3 regions of the Streptomyces sp. NPDC086147 genome follow, and region 1 is predicted to be linked to each of the others. Evidence: riboswitches for the same ligand, from Rfam matches in the RefSeq annotation. Region 1 holds a riboswitch; each other region holds the start of a gene.

The links. Region 1 has a riboswitch for cyclic di-AMP ahead of AB0398_RS08115 (M23 family metallopeptidase). Riboswitches for the same ligand answer to the same signal wherever they lie in the genome.
Region 2: it holds a riboswitch for cyclic di-AMP, as region 1 does, so the genes downstream of both, AB0398_RS20605 (transglycosylase family protein) here and AB0398_RS08115 (M23 family metallopeptidase) in region 1, are expected to answer to the same signal.
Region 3: it holds a riboswitch for cyclic di-AMP, as region 1 does, so the genes downstream of both, AB0398_RS26590 (M23 family metallopeptidase) here and AB0398_RS08115 (M23 family metallopeptidase) in region 1, are expected to answer to the same signal.

Annotation. Positions count from the first base shown of each region.
Region 1 is NZ_JBFBJO010000003.1:22,025-25,238, reverse strand. Features, by position in the region: gene AB0398_RS08125 (MerR family transcriptional regulator) at 1-94, shown strand, start outside; gene AB0398_RS08120 (PP2C family protein-serine/threonine phosphatase) at 311-1,516, shown strand; cyclic di-AMP (ydaO/yuaA leader) riboswitch at 1,793-1,939, shown strand; gene AB0398_RS08115 (M23 family metallopeptidase) at 1,951-3,084, shown strand; gene AB0398_RS08110 (aldo/keto reductase) at 3,184-3,214, shown strand, end outside.
Region 2 is NZ_JBFBJO010000009.1:51,455-54,668, forward strand. Features, by position in the region: gene eno (phosphopyruvate hydratase) at 1-380, opposite strand, end outside; gene AB0398_RS20605 (transglycosylase family protein) at 703-1,428, opposite strand; cyclic di-AMP (ydaO/yuaA leader) riboswitch at 1,432-1,603, opposite strand; gene AB0398_RS20610 (transglycosylase family protein) at 1,862-2,995, opposite strand; gene AB0398_RS20615 (cytochrome P450) at 3,090-3,214, opposite strand, start outside.
Region 3 is NZ_JBFBJO010000015.1:117,629-120,842, forward strand. Features, by position in the region: gene AB0398_RS26585 (pitrilysin family protein) at 1-984, shown strand, start outside; cyclic di-AMP (ydaO/yuaA leader) riboswitch at 1,248-1,410, shown strand; gene AB0398_RS26590 (M23 family metallopeptidase) at 1,424-2,194, shown strand; gene AB0398_RS26595 (GntR family transcriptional regulator) at 2,415-3,098, shown strand.

The DNA of each region.
Region 1 (3,214 bases):
CCCCCGCTTCACCAAGAACTACGACAGGTACGGCGAGGGCACCGCGGTCCTGGTCCGGGACGCGATGGCGGTCTACGCCGAGCGGAACATGTGACCGGAGGGGGTTCCCGGAGGCCCCGGAGATCCCGGTGGCCCCGACGGCTCCAGTGGCTTTCGCGCCCAGGCCCGCACCTGGACCCGTACCCAGCCCCGCACCCCCGTCCGCCGTACGCCGGTCGGCCGTACGGAGTCGCCGTCCGCCGGGGCGGCGGCCACCCTGGAAGGGAGCGGTGCGGGGCCGCGGCCGGGCGGACCGGGCAGGAGAGAACAGGTGGGGCACCCCCTAGGAGCGGCGGGAGGCGGGCGGCGGGGCGGTGAGGGCCGCCCCGGGTACCGGGGGGCCCGGCGGTTCATCCGTGCGCTGCCGCCGCTGATCATCGCGGGCGGCATCCTCTTCGACGTGTCGACCCCCGCCCCGTACACCGCCTCCCCGATGCTCGCCGCCGCCCCGCTGGTCGCCGCGCCCTTCTTCTCCCTGCTCGTCACCCTCCTCACCGGGATCGCCGCCGTCCTGTCCTCGGTCGGCCTCTACCTCTTCAGCGACGACGGCACCCGCGCCCCGGCCGTCGCCGAGACCCTGACCGTGCTCACGGTCTCCGTGCTCGCCCTCCTCATCAACCGGGTGGTGCGCCGCAGCGGCGAACGGCTCGCCTCGGCGCGGGTCATCGCGGAGACCGCGCAGAAGGCGGTGCTGCCGACGCCCGCCGAGCGGATCGGCGGGCTGCGGTGCGCGGCCCGTTATGAGGCGGCGCAGGCGGACGCGTTCATCGGCGGCGACCTGTTCGCCGTGCAGGACACCCCGCACGGGGTGCGGCTCGTGGTCGGGGACGTGCGGGGCAAGGGCATGGACGCGGTCGAGGCCGTCGCCGTCGTCATCGGGGCCTTCCGGGAGGCGGCCGAGCAGGAGCGGACCCTGGAGGGCGTGGCGCAGCGGCTCGAACGGGCGCTGGACCGGGAGGGCACCCGCCGGGACAGCCTCGACGCCGTCGAGGGGTTCACCACCGCCGTCCTGGCCGAGATCCCGCGCTCCGACGGCAGCGGCACCTTCGACGGTTTCGTACGGGTCGTCAACCGCGGGCACCCGTCCCCGCTGATGCTGTACGGGGACGGGCGGGTCGAGCCGGTCGACCCGAGCCGGCCGGCGCTGCCCCTCGGCATGGGGGACCTCGCGTCGTGGCCGGACCGGGCCGAGGCGCGGCCGTACCCGCCGGGCACGACGCTGCTCTTCTACACCGACGGCCTCTCGGAGGCGCGGAACGCGCAGGGCGTCTTCTACGACCCGGCGGAGCGGCTGGCCGGGCGGATCTTCCCCGGGCCCGAGGAGATGCTCGACGCGCTCGTGGACGACGTACGGCTCCACACGGGCGGCGGGGCGACGGACGACATGGCGCTGCTCGCGCTGAACCGCCCGACGGCGGGGCAGCCGGAGCGGCGCCGGACGATGCCGGTGGTGCCGCCGGGCGGACCCCGGCACTGACCCGCCGGGCGGACCCCGATACCGACCCGCCGGGCAGGCCCCGGCGGCCCGTCACCAGGGGTAGCCGAGAGGTCTCCCTGCGATAACAATTGATGCACCGTCAGGTTGCGGAGGTTTTGCCGTTCGGGAGATCCGCCTTGCTGAAGGGGGATCAAACGGGGCGAATCCCTACCGATCGAATGAACGATCACGGGGGACAGCTTGGAATCGGGACCCCCTGTCTATTAACGTTCGATAACGCAGCGCGGTCGTCCCAGCCGTCGTAAGAGACGGCGCCGTGCGCACGCGCCGAATCCCGAAAGGGAACCGGGGAACCACCATTTGGGGTGAATCGAGCCCTTCGCACTCGTGCGACCGGGCCCGTAGGAGACCTTCCTGCTCCGAACCCGTCAGCTAACCCGGTAGGCGAGAAGGAAGGAAAGGAGCGCGCCTCCGTGGCGTCCAACACCCCTGCCCCCGAAGCCCCCTTCGATGCCTTCGGCGGCGGTGCGGCTCCCTCCGCTCCGAACACCGAGTGGAACCCCACCGAGGACTCCCTCCGCGACCGGAACCGCTCCGGCGGCCGGCACCGGGTCGTCAAGCAGCGCTCCAACTTCGCCCGTTCCTCCACCGTCCTCGGCGTCGGCGTCATCGCGGCCGTCGGCGCGGGCGGCCTCGCCACCGCGCAGGAGAAGCCGCCGGTGGCGATATCGCTCCCGGACCTTCCCGACCTCAACCTGCCCGATGCCCACGACCTCCCCGGCGTCGGCGCGCTCCTGCCCGGCGCGGAGGAGCGGGAGACGGTCCCTGCGGACCGCGCCAACCCGAACCCGCTGACCTCCGCCGCGTACACCACCGAGGCCGGCGAGCGGGCCTCGCGGACCGGGCAGGTCACGCGGGCGAGCCTGTCGACGGCGGACGCCCCGGGCGCCGCCGACGCGGGCGAGGCCCTGCGCGCCCGCATCCTCCAGCAGGCCGAGCAGCAGCAGGCCTCCGCCGACGCCGCCGAGAAGGCCGCGGCGGAGAAGGCGGCGGTGGAGAAGGCCGCGTCCGAGGCGCGGGCCAAGGCCGACGCGGCGGAGAAGGCGGCCGCCGAGGCGAAGGCGAAGGCCGAGGCGGAGGCCAAGGCCAAGGCGGAGGCGGAAGCCAGGGCGAAGGCCGAGGCCGAGCGCCTCGCCAAGCTCGCCGCCAGCTACTCGATGCCCCTCTCCTCGTACTCCCTCACCGCCACCTACATGCAGTCCGGCTCGATGTGGTCCTCCGGCTACCACACCGGCCTCGACTTCGCGGCCCCCACCGGCACCCCGCTCAAGGCGGTCCACGGTGCCACGGTCAAGTCGGCGGGCTGGTCCGGCTCCTACGGCTACCGGATCGTCCTGGAGCTGGAGGACGGCACCGAGGTCTGGTACTGCCACCTCTCCTCCATGACGGTCAGCGCCGGCCAGACCGTCGGCACCGGCGAGACGATCGGCCGCGTCGGCGCCACCGGCAACGTCTCCGGCGCCCACCTCCACCTGGAGATCCACCCCGGCGGCGGCGACGGCGTCGACCCGGCGGCGTGGCTGCGCTCCAAGGGCCTGACGGTCTGACCCCCCCAGGGCCCCTTCCGGGGCTCTCCCTAGGCCCTTCCGGGGTCCGCGCGGGCCCCGCGCGGAATAGGCCCGGCGGCGGAGACCGTTGATCACCTCATGACCTCTCTCCGTACGCTGGGCACGTCCG
Region 2 (3,214 bases), on a different contig from region 1:
GCCTCGGAGGCGGCGTGCGCGACGGCGAGGGAGACGCCGAGGATGGCGTTGGCGCCGAGCGAGGACTTGTCCGGGGTGGCGTCCAGGTCGAACATGGCCTGGTCGATCAGGCGCTGCTCGGTGGCGTCGTAGCCGACGAGCTCCGGGCCGATCTGCTCGATGACGGCGAGGACGGCCTTCTCGACACCCTTGCCCTGGTAACGGTTGGGGTCACCGTCGCGGAGCTCCAGGGCCTCGAACGCACCGGTGGAGGCGCCGGACGGAACGGCAGCACGGCCGGTGCTGCCGTCGTCGAGGCCGACCTCGACCTCGACCGTGGGGTTGCCTCGGGAGTCCAGGATTTCCCGGGCTACGACGACGTCGATGGACGGCACGAGCATCTCCTTCTGGGATGTGACGCTGGATGTGACGCAAGGTCGATGCGGGGTCGCTTGGCCTTGCGACAAGAGCCTAACCGCCCCGGAGGCTCCGACCGGCCGGGCGCCCGCCCCCTGGGACGAAAAAGGACCCAAGGGCACGCACAGCGGGGCGAAAGGCCCCAGATCTACTGGACGGTAACCATCAGGTGGGCCCCGGGAGGCCGGTGAAAGACGGAACCCCGGTCCGGCGCGCACGGGGGACGGGCGCGCCGGACCGGGGTGGGTCACCGCGGGAGGGTCGTGGGGGACGCGTGAGCCGCCGGACTCACGCGACCCGCCGGGCTCACTTCAGGTGGAGCTGCTGGCCCGGGTAGATCAGGTCGGCGTCGTCGACGATGTCCTTGTTGAGCTCGAAGATCTCGGCCCAGCCGCCCTCGACGCCCTGCGCCTCGGCGATCTTGCTGAGGGTGTCGCCGGTCACGACCTTGTACTCGCCGTCGCCCTTCTCGACCGTCTCGCCGGTCGGGGTGGTGACGGTCTTCCCGGCCTCGGCCCCCGGAGCGGACTGGCGCTCCTGCTTCGGGGCCTGGCGCTGCTCGCTGCGGGTGGTCGGCTGCTCGGCCGTGCGCTGCTTCTTCTGCTTCTTCTTCGGCTTCGGCTGCTCCTGCGCGCTCTCGGCGGAGCCGCCGTCGTAGGAGGCGCCGGAGAGGCCCACGCCGCAGCTCGGCCAGGCACCCTTGCCCTGGCCCGCGAGGACCTTCTCGGCGACGGCGATCTGCTGGGACTTCGACGCCTGGTCGGCGGTCGAGGCGTAGGCGGTGCCGCCGTACGCGGCCCAGGTGGAGGCCGAGAACTGGAGGCCGCCGTAGTAGCCGTTGCCGGTGTTGATGGACCAGTTGCCGCCGGACTCGCACTGGGCGACGCGGTCCCACTCGGAGGAGGTGGCGGCCGAGGCGGCGCCCGCGGTCATCAGCGGGGCGGCGACGGCGACACCGGTGACGCCGACGAGCGCGGCGATCTGGGTGGCCTTGGAGGGACGGCGGTGTTTGCCCTTGGTGGAAAACAGCATGGGGATTCTCCTCACCGACGCCTGCGAGGTGAGCTGTCGGGTTCGGGCCGAAGAGTTGCCCGGCCGCGTGTCCTAGCACGCGACTTCACCCCAAGCCGGTCGTCGGCCGTCTCTCGACGGCCGGGGCCGGCACTTACCTTGGGTCCCCCGCTCCTGCCTTCGGCGCTTGCGCGACGACTGTTCCCATCGACCGACGGCAGGATTCGGCGTTTCGGTCGACGGGGCCCGCGGTGGCGAGCGGTGATGACCGTAGACACAGAACCCCCCGAAGTTCAAAGAGGCTCATACGACGAATTTCGCCTCTTCTTGCCCTTCGGAGGGGACTGTTTGCGCAGGTAGGAGGTGACGGAAGCGGAGTTTGCGGGCGCGACACGCCAGTTGGGACAAAGAGACCCATGTCTCACTCGTCCAGAACCGGACATACGCCCGCGAACTACCCCTCCACCGAGGTCGGACCCGCCGTCAGATCGAGGTTCTGACCAGGGAGGATGAGGTCCGGATCGATGCCCACGGTCCGCTTGTTGGCGTCGTAGAGGGCGGTCCAGCCTCCGGGCAGTTCGTTCGCCTGGGCGATACCCGAAAGGCTGTCACCCGGACGCACGACGTATTCACCCGAAGAGCCCTGACTGTCCGTTGTGTCCGCATTCTTCGCTTCGTCAGCGACGGGGAGCGATTCGGACCCTTCGGAAGACTTGTCCTTGTCCGAGGCATGTCTACCGGCTTCGGCGAAGCTGTCCGGCTTGTCGGTTTCCTCCGGGGCGGCCTCGCCCCGGTGCTTGCCCGTACCGGGCGTGGCCGACGCTCCCCCGTCTCCCGGAACACCGGGCGTCACGGGCGTGCCGGGCGTCACGGACTCCTCGGGGGCGACGGGAGCCGTCGGGTCCACCGGGAGCGTCGGGTCGGCCGGGAGCGTCGGATCCGCCGGATCCGTCGACCCGGTCGACCCGGACGGCGCGGACGGCGTGGCGGGGGCGGTCGGCGCGGTCGGGCCCGCCGGGACGGCGGGAGCCGTCGGCGCGGCCGGCGCCGTGGACGTGGCGGGGGCGGACGGCGTGGCGGGGGACTCCGGCGTCGCGGTGGACGGCGCGGTCCCGGAGACGTCCGGCGAGCCCGAGTTCCAGTTCGACTCGGGGACGGGCGCCACGGAGGGCGCCGGAGCGGTGGCCGGGCCCGGGTCGACCCCGGTGGGCTTCCCGTCGTTCGCCAGGCCGGCGATCGGCGCGCAGGTCGCCCAGGCGTCGCTGCCCTTGGCGAGGGCCTTCTCGGCCACGGCGATCTGCTGGGCGCGGCTGGCCAGGTCGGCGCTGGGCGCGTACGCCAGGCCGCCGTGGCGCTCCCAGTCGCCCTGGGTGAACTGGAGGCCGCCGTACATCCCGTTCCCGAAGTTGGCGGTCCACTGGCCGCCGGACTCGCACTCGGCGACGCGGTCCCACGTGGCGGCGTCGGCGGCGGACGCGGATCCGGTGGCGAGCAGGGGCAGCGCCATGGCGGATCCGGTCACGCCCGCGGCGACGACGAGGGCGGGGGCCTGACGGGGGCGACGGTGTCGTCCGTTCCCGGAACGCATAGGTACGCCTTTCGCGTGACGGCTGAGACTGCGGCGAAACGTAGCGGCATTCGAACGCTCGTCACAAGTCGATGGCCACCCGATCACATGAAGATCACATTTCTGACGGTCCGTCAGTGTGCGAGAGGGGTACGGACGGGGAGAACTCCACCGGAAGCGTGCGCAAACCGCGCATGATGAGCCCTCCGCGCCACCGCAGTTCGGCCGGATCGGCGGCGA
Region 3 (3,214 bases), on a different contig from region 1:
TTCCTGGACACCGAGGTCGAGCGCCTGGTGCGCAACCGCCTCGACGAGATCCCGCACGAGACGGCCAATCCGGCCCGGCGCGCCGCCAAGCAGCTCTCCAAGGAGCTGTTCCCGGCCGACTCCCGGATGTCCCGGCCGCGCCAGGGCACCGAGGAGACCGTCGGGGCGATCGACGCCGCCGCGGTCCGCGCCTTCTACGCGGCGCACGTGCGGCCCGCCACGGCCACCGCCGTGGTCGTCGGCGACCTGACTGGGATCGACCTGGAGAAGGTCCTCGCGGAGACGCTGGGCGCCTGGACCGGCGAGCCCGGCGAGCCGCTGCCGATGCCGCCGATCACCGCCGACGACACCGGCCGGGTCGTGATCGTGGACCGCCCCGGCGCCGTCCAGACCCAGCTCCTCATCGGCCGGATCGGCCCCGACCGGCACGCCCGCGTCTGGCCGGCCCAGGTCCTCGGCACGTACTCCCTCGGCGGGACCCTGACCTCGCGTCTGGACCGGGTCCTGCGCGAGGAGAAGGGCTACACGTACGGCGTGCGGGCCTTCGGGCAGGTGCTCCGCTCGGACGCCGAGGGGAACGGCGCCGCGATGCTCGCCATCAGCGGCTCCATCGACACCCCCAACACGGGCCCGGCCCTGGACGACCTGTGGAAGGTGCTGCGCACCCTGGCCGCCGAGGGGCTCACGGACGCCGAGCGGGAGACCGCCGTGCAGAACCTGGTGGGGGTGGCGCCGCTCAAGTACGAGACGGCCGCCTCCGTCGCCGGGACGCTCGCCGACCAGGTGGAGCAGCACCTCCCGGACGACTTCCAGGCCCAGCTGTACGCGCGCCTGGCCGAGACCGGCACCGTCGAGGCGACCGCCGCCGTGGTCAGCGCCTTCCCGGTGGACCGGCTCGTCACGGTCCTGGTGGGCGACGCGGCGCAGATCGCGGAGCCGGTGCGGGCGCTCGGCATCGGTGAAGTGACCGTCGTCACCGGCTGATCGACCCCTGCCCGGCCGGCGGCCCACCGCCGCCGGCCGGGCGGACGAAGGGCCCCGACGTGACGGACCGTCGGGGCCCTTCCGGCCGTCGGCGCGGGAGCCGCACGGGGAATGCCTCCGTGAATTGTCCGTATTGGCGCCAAAGTGATCATCTGCCCTGTGGCATGCCTTACAAAAGGTCGTGTTCGGTTGGTGATCGACTGGGGCTCCGCATAGCGTCGGTGCGGCTGTTCGCCAGTTGCACCCGCCGCGCCCGCGGCACCGGACAGTCATCGCCGAGTCCCCGTCAGGCGCGAGCCTGGGGAGCCGGGGACCCACGCAGTCCCTGGGGTGAATCGGACGCCTTCGCCTCGCGCGGAGGGGCCCGTAGGAGACCTTCCTGCTCCGAACCCGTCAGCTAACCCGGTAGGCGAGAAGGAAGGAAAGGAACAACGTCTTCATGGCGTTCACCCGTGCCACCGGGAAGCATCGTGGTTCGAGCCGGATGGCGCGCCGCGGCGCGGGCATCGCCGGAGTGGCGACCCTCGCCACCACCGGAGTCATCGGAACCCTGGCCTCCCCGGCGCTCGCCGCCGACACGGACAACCGCTCCCCCGAGGACACCGGCCTCACCAAGGTGATCGCCGAGGAATCCCTCGTCGACCGGCTCAACGCCCAGGCCGACGCCCAGGACCGCGAGGCCTTCGAGGCCGTCGCCGAGCAGAAGGCCCTGGCCGAGGCGAAGCGCAAGGCCGAGGCCCGCGCCAAGGAGATCCGCGAGGAGAGGGCCCGCGCCGCCCGCGAGGCCGAGCGCCGCCGCCTGAACTCCTTCCAGCTCCCCGTCGCCGGCTCGTACGTCTCCACCGGCTACCAGACCGGCGGCTCGCTCTGGTCCTCCGGCAGCCACTCCGGCGTCGACTTCCACGCGGCCTACGGCAGCCGGGTCGTCTCCGTCGGCTCCGGCACCGTCGTCGAGGCCGGCTGGGGCGGCGCGTACGGCAACAACATCGTGATCCGGATGCACGACGGCACGTACACCCAGTACGGTCACCTCTCCTCCATCGGGGTGTACGTCGGCCAGACCGTCGAGCCGGGCCAGCAGATCGGCATCTCGGGCTCGACCGGCAACTCGACCGGCCCGCACCTCCACTTCGAGGCCCGGACGAGCGCCGACTACGGCTCGGACATCAACCCGGTCTCCTACCTCCGCGCCCGCGGCGTCGCCGTCTGACCCGGCGTCCCGCGCGCCCCTGACCATCGGGGACCTCCGCGTCGCAAAAGCCCCGGCTCGTGCTGAGCCGGGGCTTTTCGTCGTCCCGTCGTCGGCCAAAAGCCCGTCATGGATTCCGGTGGGGCATCGGAAATTCCGGCGGGCTGCAATAGAGTCGCGGATCAGGCGCAGAACAGGCGCCGCTCGAATTGTCTCGCGCGGACCAAGGCGGAGGTCGGACATGCGCATTCCCGCGCATTCGGTATGCACGGCGATCCGGGACGACATCGTCTCCGGCGTCTTCGAGCGGGGCAGCCGGCTGACCGAGGAGCAGCTCGCCCGCCGGTACGGGGTCTCCCGCGTCCCGGTCCGCGAGGCGCTGCGCACCCTGGAGTCCGAGGGCTTCGTCCTCACCCGCCGCCACGCGGGCGCGCACGTCGCCGAGCCCACCGAGCAGGAGGCGGCCGACCTGCTCGACATGCGGGCGCTGCTCGAACCGCTGGGGGCCGCGCGGGCCGCGCAGCGGCGCACCGACGCCCACCTCAAGGTGCTGCGCGGCCTGGTCAGACTCGGGCAGGAGCGGGCCAGGCGCGGCCAGGGCGAGGACCTGCGCTCGCTCGGCGGCTGGTTCCACGAGACGCTCGCGCAGGCCTCCGGCAGCCCGCCGCTGACGGCGCTGCTCACCCAGCTGCGGCACAAGATCGCCTGGACGTACGCGGTCGAGCAGCCCGAGCGACCGGTGGAGGCCTGGGCCGAACACGGTGCGATCGTGGACGCCGTGGCGCGCGGCGACGCCGAGCGGGCGAGGGCCCTCACCGCGCTGCACGCGGAGCGCTCGCTGCCGCTGCACCGGCTCAAGAGGCCGGAGCGCGGGCGTGTGAGGGTTTCGCAACACGTCGTCAACACGACGAGCGCCCGGAATTAACACGCACACCGTATACAAAGAATAGAAATTCCACGGGGCTTTTCGTGCTGCCCGGAAAAGGGGGCGGCGGGGGAGCGGGAGTGGAAAAGAGAAAGGCCGTGGCCGCCGGAATTCCG